Regions from separate parts of the Streptomyces sp. NPDC057307 genome, predicted to be linked through region 2. Evidence: riboswitches for the same ligand, from Rfam matches in the RefSeq annotation. Region 2 holds a riboswitch; each other region holds the start of a gene.
The links. A riboswitch is a leader RNA that binds a small molecule or an ion and turns the genes downstream of it on or off. The one in region 2 is predicted to bind cyclic di-AMP.
Positions count from the first base shown of each region.

Region 1: linked by a shared signal. The riboswitch ahead of ACFUN8_RS32690 (M23 family metallopeptidase) and the one ahead of ACFUN8_RS10335 (M23 family metallopeptidase) in region 2 are both predicted to bind cyclic di-AMP.
Region 3: linked by a shared signal. The riboswitch ahead of ACFUN8_RS02090 (transglycosylase family protein) and the one ahead of ACFUN8_RS10335 (M23 family metallopeptidase) in region 2 are both predicted to bind cyclic di-AMP.

Region 1 is NZ_JBHUZM010000160.1:4,713-9,903, forward strand. It holds gene ACFUN8_RS32680 (M16 family metallopeptidase) at 1-610, shown strand, start outside; gene ACFUN8_RS32685 (M16 family metallopeptidase) at 628-1,995, shown strand; cyclic di-AMP (ydaO/yuaA leader) riboswitch at 2,234-2,400, shown strand; gene ACFUN8_RS32690 (M23 family metallopeptidase) at 2,413-3,216, shown strand; gene ACFUN8_RS32695 (HPr family phosphocarrier protein) at 3,370-3,651, opposite strand; gene ACFUN8_RS32700 (GNAT family N-acetyltransferase) at 3,786-5,191, shown strand, end outside.
Region 2 is NZ_JBHUZM010000019.1:17,066-22,256, forward strand. It holds gene ACFUN8_RS10330 (PrsW family intramembrane metalloprotease) at 1-552, shown strand, start outside; gene ACFUN8_RS10335 (M23 family metallopeptidase) at 578-1,642, opposite strand; cyclic di-AMP (ydaO/yuaA leader) riboswitch at 1,654-1,808, opposite strand; gene ACFUN8_RS10340 (PP2C family protein-serine/threonine phosphatase) at 2,113-3,204, opposite strand; gene ACFUN8_RS10345 (MerR family transcriptional regulator) at 3,747-4,493, opposite strand; tRNA gene ACFUN8_RS10350 (tRNA-Met) at 4,634-4,707, opposite strand; gene ACFUN8_RS10355 (hypothetical protein) at 4,789-4,968, opposite strand; gene ACFUN8_RS10360 (HAD family hydrolase) at 5,072-5,191, shown strand, end outside.
Region 3 is NZ_JBHUZM010000003.1:61,125-66,315, forward strand. It holds gene eno (phosphopyruvate hydratase) at 1-1,152, opposite strand, end outside; gene ACFUN8_RS02090 (transglycosylase family protein) at 1,458-2,135, opposite strand; cyclic di-AMP (ydaO/yuaA leader) riboswitch at 2,139-2,315, opposite strand; gene ACFUN8_RS02095 (transglycosylase family protein) at 2,580-3,560, opposite strand; gene ACFUN8_RS02100 (cytochrome P450) at 3,728-4,975, opposite strand; gene ACFUN8_RS02105 (DUF5753 domain-containing protein) at 5,141-5,191, shown strand, end outside.

The sequences.
Region 1 (5,191 bases), on a different contig from region 2:
GGAGATCCACGAGGACGTCCCGGCGCGCGCGCTGATGGCCGCCTACCGGCTGCCGCAGGACGGCACCCGCGAGGCCGACGCCGCCGACCTGGCGCTCACCGTCCTCGGCGGCGGCGAGTCCTCCCGCCTCCACAACCGCCTGGTGCGCCGCGACCGTACGGCCGTCGCCGCCGGATTCGGGCTGCTGCGCCTCGCCGGCGCGCCCTCGCTCGGCTGGCTGGACGTGAAGACGTCCGGCGGCGTCGAGGTCCCGCAGATCGAGGCCGCGGTCGACGAGGAGCTGGCCCGGTTCGCGGCCGAGGGCCCCACGGCCGAGGAAATGGAGCGCGCCCAGGCCCAGTTGGAGCGCGAATGGCTCGACCGGCTCGGTACGGTCGCGGGCCGCGCGGACGAACTGTGCCGGTTCGCGGTGCTGTTCGGCGACCCGCAGCTGGCGCTCACCGCCGTCCAGCGGGTGCTGGACGTCACGGCCGACGAGGTGCGCGCGGTGGCCGAGGCCCGGCTGCGCCCGGACAACAGGGCGGTGCTGGTCTACGAGCCGACGACCGCCGACGACGAGGACGCCGCCTCCGACGAGATCACCGACGAGCACGAGGGGGCGGACCAGTGACCGACGCTGCCGTGACCATGGAGTTCCACCCGCAGCCGACGGCCGGAGAGGCCAGGCCCTGGGCGTTTCCCGCGCCCGAGCGCGGCGCGCTGCCCAACGGACTGACGGTGCTGCGCTGCCACCGCCCCGGCCAGCAGGTGGTGGCCGTCGAGATCTCCCTGGCCGCTCCGCTGGAGGCGGAGCCCGAGGGACTGGACGGCGTCGCCACGATCATGGCCCGCGCGCTGTCCGAGGGCACCGACAAGCACACCGCCGAGGAGTTCGCCGCCGAGCTGGAGCGCTGCGGCGCCACCCTCGACGCGCACGCCGACCACCCCGGCGTCCGGGTCTCCCTGGAGGTCCCGGTCTCCCGGCTGCCCAAGGCGCTCGGACTGCTCGCCGACGCCCTGCGCGCGCCGCTGTTCTCGGAGAGCGAGGTCGGCCGGCTCGTCACGAACCGGCTGGACGAGATCCCGCACGAGCAGGCCAACCCGGCCCGCCGCGCGGCCAAGCAGCTCTCCAAGGAGCTGTTCCCGGTCACCTCGCGCATGTCGCGTCCGCGCCAGGGCACCGAGGAGACCGTCGGACGCATCGACGCGAAGGGCGTCCGCGCCTTCTACGACGCGCATGTCCGCCCGGCCACCGCCACTGCGGTGATCGTCGGCGACCTCACCGGCGTGGACGTCGACGCGCTGCTCGCCGAGACCCTCGGTGACTGGACGGGCGACACCTCGGAGCCGCGCCCCGTGCCGCCGGTGACGGCCGACGACACCGGCCGTGTGGTCATCGTGGACCGGCCCGGAGCCGTACAGACCCAGCTCCTGATCGGCCGGGTCGGTCCCGACCGGCACGACCGCGTCTGGCCGGCCCAGGTGCTCGGCACGTACTGCCTGGGCGGCACGCTCACCTCCCGGCTCGACCGGGTGCTGCGCGAGGAGAAGGGCTACACGTACGGCGTGCGGTCCTTCGCGCAGGTGCTGCGCTCCGACCCGCACGGCACGGGCGCCTCCATGCTCGCCATCAGCGGCTCCGTGGACACCGAGTCGACCGGGCCCGCGCTGGACGACCTGTGGAAGGTCCTGCGCACGCTCGCGGCCGAAGGGCTGACGGACGCCGAGCGCGAGACGGCCGTGCAGAATCTGGTCGGCGTCGCGCCGCTGAAGTACGAGACGGCCGCGTCCGTCGCGGACACGCTCGCCGACCAGGTCGAGCAGCACCTCCCGGACGACTTCCAGGCGCAGCTGTACGCGCGCCTGGCCGAGACCGGCACGGTCGAGGCGACGGCCGCCGTCGTCAGCGCCTTCCCGGGCGACCGGCTGGTCACGGTGCTCGTCGGGGACGCCTCGGTGATCCGGGAGCCGATCGAGGCCCTGGGGATCGGCGAGGTGAAGGTCGTCACCGGCTGAGGCCGATGACGACGACGACCGCCCGTCGGCTCGGTGCGGACGTCCGATCAGCACGGACAAAGGGAACCCCGGTGACGAACCAGTCGCCGGGGTTCCCCGCTATGTCCGCATTCATGAGGAGGTTGCCTGAATGCCCTGTGGCGTGCGCTACAAAAGGGCCTGTCTGTTTGGTGATTGAAAGATGACCCCTTTAGCGTCGGTCCGGCTGTTCGCCAGAGCCCGCCGCATCCGCGGCACCGGACAGCCATCGCCGAGTCCCCGTCAGGCGCGAGCCTGGGGAGCCGGGGACCCAATCATGTCCCTGGGGTGAATCGGGGGCCTTCGCGTGATCCGCGGAGGAGCCCGTAGGAGACCTTCCTGCTCCGAACCCGTCAGCTAACCCGGTAGGCGAGAAGGAAGGAAAGGACCAGCCACTTCATGGCGTTCACCCGTGCCACCGGGAAGCACCGTGCCCCGAGCCGAATGACGCGCCGAGGCGCGAACTTCGCCGGAGTCGCGACTCTCACCGCCGCCGGTGTCATCGGCACCCTCGGATCCCCGGCGCTCGCCGCCGACATGGAGGCGGCCGTCGCCCAGGACACCGCTCCGGTCACCCCGGCCCGCGCCATCGTCATCGACGACTCCCTCGCCGCGACGATCGACGCCCAGGCCGACGCCCAGCATCTGGCCGCCCAGAAGGCCGCGGCGGCGAAGGCGCGGGCGGAGGCCGCTGCCCGCGCCAAGGCCGAGGCGAAGCGCAAGGCGGAGGCCCGCGCGAAGGAACTGCGCGAGGCCAAGGAGCGCGCGGCACGGGCCGCGGAGCGCGAGCGCCTCAACTCCTACCAACTCCCCGTCGCCGGCTCCCCGGTCACCACCGGCTACCAGACCGGCGGCGCGCTCTGGTCCTCCGGCAGCCACTCCGGCGTCGACTTCCGCGCGGCGTCCGGCACTTCGGTCGTGGCCGTCGGCGCGGGCACCGTCGTGGAGGCCGGCTGGGGCGGCGCGTACGGCAACAACGTCGTCATCCGCATGAACGACGGCACGTACACCCAGTACGGACACCTCTCCTCGATCGGCGTCACCGTCGGCCAGAGCGTCACGCCGGGCGCGCCGATCGCGCTCTCGGGCTCGACCGGCAACTCGACCGGCCCGCACCTGCACTTCGAGGCGCGGACGAGCGCGGAGTACGGCTCCGACATCGACCCCGTCGCGTACCTGCGCGCGCACGGCGTCAGCGTCTGACTCTCTACGCGCGGAGAACGCGACCATGCGCGGAGACACGACTGCGCGCGGAGACATGACGAAGGCCCCGGCGTCCTGCCGGGGCCTTCGTCGTGCGTGTGCGATTCAGCGCGTGTGCGGCTCGGCGCGTGTGCGATTCGGTGCGTGTGCGGTTCAGACGGTCTCGGGCAGCTCGTCCAGACCCTCGGCGACCAGCTTCGCCAGCCGGTCCAGCGCGGCGTCCGCGCCGTCCGCGTCGGAGAACAGGACGATCTCCTCGCCGCCCTGCGCGCCCAGTCCCAGCACGGCGAGCATCGACGCCGCGTTGACCGGGCTGCCGTCGGCCTTGGCGATCGTCACGGGAACGCCGGAGGCCGTGGCGGCACGGACGAAGATGGAGGCGGGACGGGCGTGCAGGCCCTCGGCCCAGCCGACGTTGACGCGGCGCTCAGCCATGGTGTTGCCCTTCAAAGTCACAGTTGTTGTCTAGACCAGTGTCTCATGTGCCCCGTAACGGACCGATGAGGCACCCCCAGCCTGCCCCGGCCGCGCAGCCGCCGCTACCGGTGCGCGCGCCGTAGGCTCTCCCCATGACGCCGCCGTCACAGCACGCGTACCCCGCTCACTGGGAAGCAGACGTGGTCCTGCGCGACGGGGGCACCGCCCGCGTCCGGCCCATCACCACCGACGACGCCGAGCGGCTGGTCAGCTTCTACGAACAGGTCTCCGACGAGTCGAAGTACTACCGCTTCTTCGCGCCCTACCCCCGGCTCTCCGACAAGGACGTCTACCGGTTCACCCACCACGACTACGTGGACCGGGTGGGCCTCGCCGTCACCGTCGGCGGCGAGTTCGTCGCCACCGTCCGCTACGACCGCATCGACGGCCGGGGCATGCCCGCCTCCGCCCCGGCCGACGAGGCCGAGGTCGCCTTCCTCGTCCAGGACGCGCACCAGGGGCGCGGGATCGCCTCCGCGCTCCTCGAACACATCGCCGCGGTGGCGCGCGAGCGCGGGATCCGGCGCTTCGCGGCGGAGGTGCTGCCCGCCAACAACAAGATGATCAAGGTGTTCCGGGACGCCGGGTTCACCCAGAAACGCAACTTCGAGGACGGCTCGGTCCGCCTCGTCCTCGACCTCGAACCGACCGCGGAGTCCCTCGCCGTCCAGCGGGGCCGCGAGCAGCGCGCCGAGGCGCGCTCGGTGCAGCGGCTCCTCGGCCCGTCGTCCGTGGCCGTCGTCGGCGCCGGACGCACGGCGGGCGGCGTGGGACGGGCGGTGCTGCGCAATCTGCTCGACGGGGGTTTCACGGGGCGTACGTACGCGGTGAATCTGGCCCTGCCCCCGGAACTGGCCGAGATCGACGGCGTCCCCGCCGTACGCTCCCTCGCGGAGATCCGGGAACCCGTCGATCTCGCGATCGTCGCCGTGCCCGCCGAGCGGGTGCCCGAAGTCGTCGCCGACTGCGGCGAACACGGCGTCCAGGGCCTGGTCGTCCTGTCCGCCGGATACGCGGAGAGCGGGCCCGTCGGCCGGGAGCGGCAGCGCGCGCTGGTGCGGCAGGCGCGCTCGTACGGGATGCGGGTCATCGGGCCCAACGCGTTCGGCGTCATCAACACCTCGCCGTCCGTCCGGCTGAACGCCTCGCTCGCGCCCGAGCCGCCCGACCGGGGGCGGATCGGCCTCTTCACCCAGTCGGGCGCGATCGGCATCGCGCTGCTCGCCGGGCTGGTACGGCGCGGCGCCGGCCTGTCCACCTTCATCTCGGCGGGCAACCGCGCGGACGTCTCGGGCAACGACTTCCTCCAGTACTGGCACGACGACCCGGACACCGACGTCGTGCTGCTGTACCTCGAATCGATCGGCAACCCACGGAAGTTCACGCGTCTGGCGAGGCGTACGGGGGCGGTGAAGCCGGTCGTCGTCGCGAAGGGCGCGCGGCACAGCGGCAGCGCGCCGCCGGGGCACTCGGTGCCCGTCACCCGCATTCCCGAAGC
Region 2 (5,191 bases):
CGCCGTTGGCTGCTGCCGGTGCTCGGCCTCACGCTCGCCATGGGCACGCACGCGCTGTGGAACGGCTCCTCGTCGCTGTTCGGCCCGTACGGCTTCTACGCGGTGTACGCGGCCTTCATGGTCCCCGCCTTCGCCCTGCTCACCTGGCTGGCGATCTGGAGCCGGCAGCGCGAACTGCGCACGGTCTCGGCCGAGTTGCCCGCGTACGCGGCGGCCGGCTGGCTCGGCGAGACCGAACCGCTCGCGCTGTCCTCGATGCGGGCGCGCTCGGCGGCGCGCGATGTCGCGGGCCGTACGTACGGGTCGGCGGCGGCCCGCACGGTCCGCGAGTACCAGGCGTTCGCGACCGCCCTCGCGTTCCTGCGCCACCGGGCGGGCCGCGGCGCGGCGGACCCGGACTTCGCCGAGCGCGAGCAGGAGCTGCTGCACCACATGTGGCAGCGCCGGGACATGGCGTCGCCCGCGCTGGCGTACGCGGCGCGGGCGACGGGGCGGGTGTGGACTCCGCCGCCGTACATCGACTACGGCGGCTACAACCCGTATCGGAGCTAGGACCTGCCCTGAGGCTCGGCCCGTATCAAGGAGTGAGTCCCTTGCTGCGGAGCCAGCTCAGCGGGTCGATCCCGCTGCCGCCCGCGGTGTGCACCTCGAGGTGCAGGTGCGGGCCGGTGACGTTGCCGGTGGCCCCCACGCGTCCGACGGTCTCGCCGGTGGTGACCTTCTGGCCGGCGGCGACGGTCATCGAGGACAGGTGGGCGTACCAGATCTCCGTGCCGTCGTCCAGCTCCAGCACCACGCGGTAGCCGTACGACCCCGACCAGCCGGCCGACTTGACGGTCGCGCTGTGGACGGCCTTGGCGGGCGTGCCCGTGGGGGCGGCGAAGTCCAGGCCGGTGTGCTGGCCGGAGGACCACATGGAGCCGCTCTGGCCGTACGTCGAGGTGAGCGTGTACGACGAGGTGGGGAGCGAGAAACTGGCGGCCAGCTTCTCCAGGCGCTCCTTCTCGGCCTTGCGCTCGGCCGCCTCCTTCGCCTTGCGCTTCTCCTCGGCGGCCTTCTCCTCGGCGTCGGTCTGCTGCTTCTTCGCCTCGGCCGCGGCCTTCTCGGCGGCGGCCGTCTCGGCGCTCGCCTTCTGGACGGCGTCGGCCTCGGCCTGCTGCTGCTCCGCCTGCTGCAGGATGCGGGCGCGCAGCGCCTCGCCGGAGTCGGTGGTGCCCTGCTGGGCGTCGGCCGCGGTGAGGCCGGCCGTGGTGAGCGGAGAGGGCGTCTCGTCGTTCTTGTCGTCGCCGTCGGACATGAAAGACCCGACACCGGGAAGAGACTTGGCGTCGGGGAAACTGTCCGAGAGCGCGTCGGGAAGTGATATCGAGACCGCTGGCTTGTCCTGCGCGGAGGCTATGCCTCCCGCGCCGACCGCGGCGATGACGCCTACTCCGAGGACCGTGGAGCTGCGGGCGAGAGCGTTGCGCTGCTTGGCGACACGGTGTTTGCCGCGTACGGGACGGATGGAGTCCGCGGTGGGATTCCACTCCTCCCAGCCCTTGTTCGCCTCGTCGTCGGTGCGATCGGTACCGGCGAACCGGCTCCCGGGACCGAAATGGACCGGGGCTGAGGCTTCGGGGGCAGGCCTGTTGGACGCCACTGGGGCGCTCTCCTTTCCTTCCTTCTCGCCTACCGGGTTAGCTGACGGGTTCGGAGCAGGAAGGTCTCCTACGAGCGTTTTTCGCCGCACGAGGCAGCAAGAGACGCCCGATTCACCCCAATTGGTGGTTCCCCGGTTTCCTTGCGGAATTCGGCGCGTGCGCACGGTGCCGTCTCTTCGACGGCTGGGACAACCGCGCTGCGTTATCGAACGTTAATAGACGACCGGGGCTTATTCCAAGCTGTTCCGGGTGATCGTTAGCGGACGCGGCCTGGACCAACCGGGACACAAGCGGGTGGAATCGGGCGAGTTGATCGCCCTTCGGATCGTGTGCGATCACACACTCGAACTGACGGTGCGTCAAATGTTATGCGGAGTGGTGCACTTCAACTACGCAGCGTGGCGGGCGAGATGGCGCCGCACGGCACGCCGTGTCCCGTCCGGCCAGGACGGGTCGCGACGCGATCGAGTCACGGCACGACCGGCATCGTCCGGCGCCGCTCCGGCTGTCGCGGGGTGGGCCGGCTGACGGCCAGCAGCGCCATGTCGTCCGTACTGCCGCCGCCGGTGTGCAGCCGTACGTCCCCGACGATCGCGTCGAGCAGTTCGTCGGGGCCGGGGAAGATCCGTCCCGCGAGCCGTTCGCGCGGGTTGTAGAAGACGCCCGCCGCGTTGCGCGCCTCGGTGAGCCCGTCCGTGTAGAGGAGCAGTGTCGCCCCGGACTCGTACGGGACCTCGTCCGCGCGGTCCGGCCAGGTCCCCAGCTCGCCCATCCCGAGCGGCAGCGCCGGATCGGCGGGGGACAGCACGGTCAGCCCGCCGTCGGGGGCGAGCAGCAGCGGCTCCGGGTGCCCGCGGTTGACCACGCGCACCATGCCCTCGACGTGCGGGATCTCGGCGAGTACGGCGGTGGTGAAACCCTCGAACAGGTCGATCCCGTCCCGCCGGGTGCCTTCGCGGGCCAGCGCCCGCTCCAGCCGTTGCGCGACCCCTTCGAGCGACCGCTCCTGCTCGGCGGCCTCGCGGAAGGCGCCGATGACGACGGCCACGGTCTCGACGGCGCCCATGCCCTTGCCGCGTACGTCGCCGACCACCAGCCGTACCCCGTACTCCGTGTCCTGGACGGCGAACAGGTCACCGCCGATGAACGCCCCCTCCTCCGCCGCCTCGTAGCGCGCGGCGATATGGAGCCCGCCGATCCGGGCGGCGGGCGTCGGCAGGACGGCCCGCTGGGCGGCCTCGGCGATGACGCGCGCCGAGGCCAGGCGTTCGCCGCTGCGGCGTACGACTCCGTTGATGGCCAGCGCCAGCACGGAGACCGTGAAGACGGTCAGCGACTCGGTGACCGTCTCGACCGCGTCCACCGTGTCGTTGAGGAAGTGCAGCCCGACGACGGCGGCGGTGGCCAGGATGCCGATGACGAGGGTGCGCAGGAACGAGAAGAACGGGGCGGCGACCAGCGGCGCCGCCGCGTAGAGCGGGGAAGCGGTGATGGCCGTCGGGGTCGTCTGGTCCAGGACGATCCCCGCCACGATGATCAGGCCGGGCAGGATCTCCACGATCGGATGCGCCGGCCGGGCGGCGTGCCGGCCGCGTCCTCGCCCGGCCGGACGGGGGTCGTCGGGACCGAAGCCCGCGGGGTGCTTGTCGGCGGAGGACCGGCCGTCCCAGGTGGGATCGTCCGGGTCGAAGGCCGGCGGGACCGGGGCGGCCGGGCGGGAGTCCGCCCGGCGGAAGCCGGCGTCGGCGCGCTCGAAGCCCCGGCGGATCCCGCGCCGGGCGCTGTTGCCGAGACCGCGGAGCCTGCCGGCCAGGCCGGGGCGGCGGACAGCACTCTCGGCGGGACGGCGGCCGTCGTCCCCGCCGCCGCCCGCCGTCCCGTCGTCTCCGCTGTCTCTCTGCCCCACCAGTGGTCTCCTGCCCGGTCCGTCGACGGCTGCGGACGGTACCGCGCCCTCCCTAGGCTGGCCCCTCACGCGCCGGGCGGCTACCCGCCGTCGACCGACTGGGCTATCGGTGGGCCAGTGCGGTGACCTGTGGCGGGGCGGGAGCGGGGCGGGAGCGGGGCGGTCGGGCGCCTGGAAATCGAGGCGCAGCGAACCCGTCAGTCGGTGAGATGGCGCTCGGCGTACACCTTCATCGCGTCCCGTACGAGGACGGCCGCGCCCTCCGCGTACTTGTCGTAGTTACGGCCGAAGCGCGCGTCGTCGACGTACATCGCGGTGACGCCGATGACGTACGACCTGGAAGGGCTCGTGGTGCTCGACAGCCACTCGCAGTGCCGGGCGGCGATGGCCTGTGCCTGATCGCTGTCGGCGGCGAGACCGTCCTTCTTGGCCCGCCCCCAGTCGCGGGCGATGTTCTCGTGCCGGTCCATGAACTCCCGGCGCTCGCTCTCGCTCAGCGACCGCCACCAGCGGTCCCCCTGCTCGTACGCCTCCCGGCCCCATCGCTCCGTCACCTCCCCCTCGTAACGGGTGTGATCGAAGCCGTCGAGAATTTCCTCGGCCATGAGCTGTTCTCCCCTCTCGGTCTTGTGGAGAGTGGTCCGCACCGACGCGATCAGACGTCCCACCCGCGCGCGCTCCTGTTCGAGCAGCGCGAGATGGGTGCGCAGGGCGGCGGCCGTGTCCTGTTGGCCGTCGAGGATCCCGCCGATCGCGGGCAGGCCGAGACCGAGTTCACGCAGCAGCAGGATTCGCTGCAACCGGACGAGGGCGTCCTGGTCGTAGTAGCGGTAACCGTTGCCGCCGACCCGGCTCGGGGTCAGCAGTCCCAGCTCGCCGTAGTGCCTGAGCGTGCGGCTCGTCGTGCCGGCCTTCTTCGCGATGTCCTGGATCGACCACTCCATGACCGAAACGCTAAATCTTGACGTTGCGTAAAGGTCAAGCGCGATGCGGCGCGCGACGGCACGCCCCAGGAGAACGCCCCGGACACGCGGGCACGACGAAGGCCCGGATCCAATGGATCCGGGCCTTCGTCTTTTTCCAGTAGCGGGGACAGGATTTGAACCTGCGACCTCTGGGTTATGAGCCCAGCGAGCTACCGAGCTGCTCCACCCCGCGCCGTTGAATGCAACATTACGCCATCCGGACCAAGATCATCTCCATTTACCGGCCCGGACACCTCCCGAGGCCCCGATCGGCCTAAGCGGCCTCCACCACATCGGCCCGGACCGACGCGGCCCACTCGACCAGCAGCCGCTGATACTCCTCCTGCTCGGCGGTGGACAGCGCCCGGCCCGCGCGCGCCCACAGGGCACGGATCTCCGCGTTGACGACGGCGGCGGGACGGACGGGAACGCTGGCATCAGAGGAAGCTGACATGGAGTAAGGCTACGGCCAGCCACTGACAATCGGCAGAGCGTGTGCCCCACGACCTCGTACCGCCCCCATCCGGAGCCCCTCAGCACCTACGCTTACCCCGGTGATCGAAACCATCGTGTTCGACGTCGGCGAGACTCTCGTCCGGGACGACCGCTACTGGGCGTCCTGGGCCGATTGGCTCGGCATCCCCCGCCACACCATCTCCGCGCTGGTCGGCGCCGTC
Region 3 (5,191 bases), on a different contig from region 2:
GCAGTTGGTGGCGACGGCCAGGTCGGCGATCGTGACGTCCTCGGTCTCGCCGGAACGGTGCGACATCATGCACTTGAAGCCGCTGCGCTGCGCCAGCTCGACGGCGTCCAGGGTCTCGGTCAGCGAACCGATCTGGTTGACCTTGACGAGCAGGGCGTTGGCCGAGCCCTCCTCGATGCCACGGGCCAGGCGCTCGGGGTTGGTGACGAAGAGGTCGTCGCCGACGATCTGGACCTTGGAGCCCAGCTTGTCGTTGAGGACCTTCCAGCCGGCCCAGTCGTCCTCGAAGAGCGGGTCCTCGATGGAGACCAGCGGGTACGAGGCGACAAGCTCCTCGTAGTACTCGGTCATCTCGGCGGCCGAGCGGGACTTGCCCTCGAACTCGTAGGAGCCGTCCTTGTAGAACTCGGAGGCCGCCACGTCGAGCGCGAGCGCGATGTCCTTGCCCGGGGCGTAGCCGGCTTCCTTGATGGCCACGAGGATCAGGTCGAGCGCGGCGCGGTTGGACTCCAGGTTCGGCGCGAAGCCGCCCTCGTCGCCGAGGCCCGTGGAGAGCCCCTTCTCCTTCAGGACCTTCTTCAGCGTGTGGTAGACCTCGGCGCCCCAGCGCAGGGCCTCGGAGAACGACTCGGCGCCGATCGGCGCGATCATGAACTCCTGGATGTCCACGTTGGAGTCGGCGTGCGACCCGCCGTTGAGGATGTTCATCATCGGAACGGGCAGCAGGTGCGCGTTCGGGCCGCCGAGGTAGCGGAACAGCGGCAGGTCCGAGGCTTCGGACGCGGCGTGCGCCACGGCCAGGGAGACACCGAGGATGGCGTTGGCGCCGAGCGAGGACTTGTCCGGCGTGGCGTCCAGGTCGAACATCGCCTGGTCGATGAGGCGCTGCTCGGTGGCGTCGTAGCCGACGAGCTCCGGGCCGATCTGCTCGATGACGGCGAGGACGGCCTTCTCGACACCCTTGCCCTGGTAGCGGTTCTGGTCACCGTCGCGGAGCTCGAGGGCCTCGAACGCACCGGTGGACGCACCGGAGGGGACAGCAGCACGGCCGGTGCTGCCGTCGTCGAGGCCGACCTCGACCTCGACCGTGGGGTTGCCTCGGGAGTCAAGGATTTCCCGGGCTACGACGACGTCGATGGACGGCACGAGCATCTCCTTCTGGGATGTGACGCGTGGAGTGCAGGGCCTCGTTGGCCTTGCGGCATGAGCCTAACCGGCTCCCGGTCGGCGGTCGGCAGATGCCCGCCCGCTGGGACGAAAAGAGTCCTGAATGCCCGTTCAGCCGCGAATGTCCTGGGGTCCGTGGACCGGCGGCCGGGCGGACCCGGGCGTCGTACCGCAGCACCTCGGACAGGGCCCGAGCCCCGTACCGCAGCACCTCGGACAGGGCCCGAGCCCCGGTACGGCGCGTCCGGGGGGAGTGAGGCGCGCCGTGCCGGGGCTCAGGGAGGGAAGGGTCAGCTCAGGTGGAGCTGCTGACCCGGGAAGATCTCGTCGGCGTTCTCGACGATGTCCTTGTTCAGGTCGAAGAGCTTCTTCCAGCCACCTTCGACCTTCTTGGCGTCCGCGATCTTGGAGAGCGTGTCGCCGGCCTTGACCTTGTACTCGCCGTCGCCCTTCTTGATCGGGCCGCGCGTCTCACTACGCGAGGCGGGCTGCTCCTGCGCGGCGCGCGGGGCGGACTCCTGCTTCGGGGCGGCCTTCGGGGCAGGGGCCTGCTGCTGGGCGCTGTCGTCCGAGCCGGCGTTGTTGGAGGCGTTGGACAGGCCGACACCACAGCTCGGCCAGGCACCCTTGCCCTGGCCCGCGAGGACCTTCTCGGCGATCTGTATCTGCTGCGACTTCGACGCCTGGTCGGCGCTGGAGGCGAAGGCGGTGCCGCCGTACGCGGCCCAGGTGGAGGGCGAGAACTGGAGGCCGCCGGAGTAGCCGTTGCCGGTGTTGATGGACCAGTTGCCGCCGGACTCGCACTGGGCGACGGCGTCCCACTCGGCGGTGGTGGCCGCGGAGGCGGAGGTGGCGCCGATCAGCGGGGCCGCGACAGCGGCACCGGTGATGCCGGCGAGCGTGGCGTAGCGGACGGCCTTGGAGGGGCGGCGGTGCTTGGCCTTGCCGGACTTGCTGGAAAACAGCATGCGAAATCTCCTCACCGACGCCTACGAGGTGAGCTGTCGGGTTCGGGCCAAGTGAGTTGCCCGGCCGTGCGACCCGGGAACGTCTTCACGTCCCCCTGCACACGGCTGCACCCCGAGCCGGCCGTACTGGCCGGCACTTACCTTTGGGTCCCCCGCTCCTGCCTTCGGCGCTTGACGCGACGACTACTCCCCCCGACCGACGGCAGGATTCGGCGTGACGGTCGACGGTGCCCGCGGTGCGAGCGGTTCAGACCGTAAACACAGACATCCCGGATGTTCAAAGAAGGAACATCCGGGATGATTCGCCCATCCCGCCCCGAGGAAACCTCTGTTTACGCAGGTCGGGACGGAAGCGAGGCGACGTGCCGGTCAGACCGCATCAGTTGGGACGAAGAGACCCTTGTCTCACTTGCGCAGATACGGACATAGACCGTTTAACTACCCCTACTTCGCGGTCAGATCGAGGCTCTGGCCCGGCAGGATCAGGTCGGCGTCGGAGCCCACGACCTCGCGGTTCGCCGCGTAGAGCGCGGACCAGCCGCCCTCCACCTTCTGCTCGTCGGCGATGGCCCACAGGTTGTCGCCGGCCTGGACGGTGTACGAGCCGTCGGCGGCGGCCGTGTCCTCGGCGGCGGTGTCACCGTTACGTGCCGAACCGTCACCCCGCGAGGCATGACGGCCACTTTCACGCTCTTCGTCCGCGTTGCCCGTCTTGCCTGCTTCGGTCGACCCGTCGGTGGCGCCCGTTCCGGCGTCCGCCTCGCCGCGGTGCTTGCCGGTGCCCTGGCCGGCGTCGGCCTCGGTGCCGGGCTCCGCGCTCGGCGTCGTACCGGACCCGGTACCCGACTCCGTACTCGACTCCGTACTCGGCTCCGCGCTGGGCTTCTCGCCACCGGAGGCCGAATCACGGCCGAACTGCCCGGACGACGGCGTCGACTCGGGAGCGGGCGGCAGCACGGCCTCCTCGCTCGACTCGGGCGCGGGCTCCGCGGACGTCTCGGGCTGCTGGGTGGCGTCGCCGGAGGGCTCGCCATCCGGCGACGCACCGTCGTCCGCCGTGAGCCCGGTGACCAGCGCGCAGGTCGGCCACGCGGTCGGCCCCTGCGCGTCGAGGATCTTCTCGGCCACGGCTATCTGCTGGCTGCGGCTGGCCTGGTCGGCGGTGGGCGCGTACGCCGTACCGCCGAAGTCGGCCCAGGTCTCCTGGGCGATCTGGAGCCCGCCGTAGTGCCCGTTGCCGAAGTCGGCGCTCCACATGCCGCCGCTCTCGCACTCGGCGACACGGTCCCAGGTGGCGGCGTCGGCCGCGCTGGCGCCGGTCGCGCCGAGCAGCGGGATGGCGATCGCCGAGCCTGTCACCCCTGCCGCGACGACGAGGGCGGGGGCTTGACGGGGCCGACGGTGCCGGCCGTTCCCGGAGCGCATGCGATTGCCTTCCGTGAGACTGCTGAAACGTGAATCCCGAACACGGGTTCCGAACGTGAATTCCGAACAGGTGACTGCTGGGACGGTCGTGAACGTAGCCGTACTCCAACGTCTGTCACAAGTCGATACAGCGGAGATCACGTGAAAGTCACAGTGTTGACGATCACTCAGTCACGCACCGCTGTGAACTGCACCGGGAGCGTACGCAGTCCACGCATGATGAGCCCGCCACGCCACCGCAAATCGGATGGATCGACCGCAAGTCGCAAGTCGGGCAGGCGGGTCAGGAGTGTCCCGAGCGCGGCCTGTCCTTCCAGGCGGGCGAGCGGTGCGCCGAGACAGTAGTGGATGCCGTGGCCGTATCCGAGGTGTTTGTTGTCACTCCGCGACAGATCGAGCCGGTCCGGATCGGCGAACCGCTCCGGGTCGCGGTCGGCGGCGGCCAGTACGACGAGGACGGGGTCGCCCACCGCGACGCTCTGCCCGCCGAGTTGGACGGGCTCGGTGGCGTAGCGCCAGGTGGCCAGCTCCACCGGCCCGTCGTAGCGCAGCAGTTCCTCGATCCCGGTGGCGAGCAGCCCGGTCTCGCCTGCGTCGAGGGAGCGTTGAAGGCGTTCGCGCTGGTCGGGGTTGCGAAGCAGCGCGTAGACCCCGTTGCCCACCAGATTGACGGTCGTCTCGAACCCCGCGAAGAGCAGGATGAACGCCATGGCGGCGGCCTCGTTCTCGGTGAGGTGCTCGCCGTCGTCGCTCGCGCGGATCAGCCCGGAGATCAGGTCGTCGCCGGGGGCGTCCCTCTTGCGGTGGATGAGTTCGGCGAGATACCCCCGCATCTTCTTCACGGACCGCGCGACCCCACCCCGCGGCCCGCCGCCGTGCCGGATCATCATCCCGGCCCAGTCGCGGAAGTCGTCCTGGTCCTCGCGCGGGACCCCGAGCAGATCGCAGATCGCGTAGATGGGGAGCGGGAAGGCGAAGTCATGGATGAGGTCGGCCTCCCCCTTCGCCGCGAAGGCGTCGATCAGCCCGTCCGTCAACTCCTGCACACGGGGCGCGAATTCGGCCACCCGGCGCGGGGTGAACGCCTGCGACACCAGGCGCCGCAGCCGGGTGTGGTCGGGCGGATCGATGTTCAGCAGATGCGTCATCAACTCCGCGCCCCGCTCCCCCGGGATCCCCGTCTTCCCCTTGGCGTGCGCCTGCTCGGCGTGATGCACGGGATTCTTGGACAGCCGGGGATCGGCGAGGGCCCGCTTGGCATCCACGTACCGCGTCACGAGCCACGCGTCGACCCCACTGGGCAGCCGGGTCCGGTGCACGGGCGCGTGCTCGCGCAGCCAGGCGTAGGCGGGGTAGGGGTCGGTGGCGAACTCCCAGGTGAAGAGTTCGGGGGCGGGGGGTGACAGCTCGGACATGCGCCCGACAGTAACCGGCGCCTGTGCGTTCCCCAGGACCGCGGGGTCGAGGTCGGGTACTCGGTCCGTGATCGCCTTCGGGGCCGCGCTGGAGCACAGTCAGCCGTCTCCCCGGCTCTCCCGAAGGCGAGGACAGAACCACCGCGTACTGCGAAAATCCCAGCTATGAACGCGTCTACCTCTCCCGCAGACCACGACTGGAACGACTTACTCCAG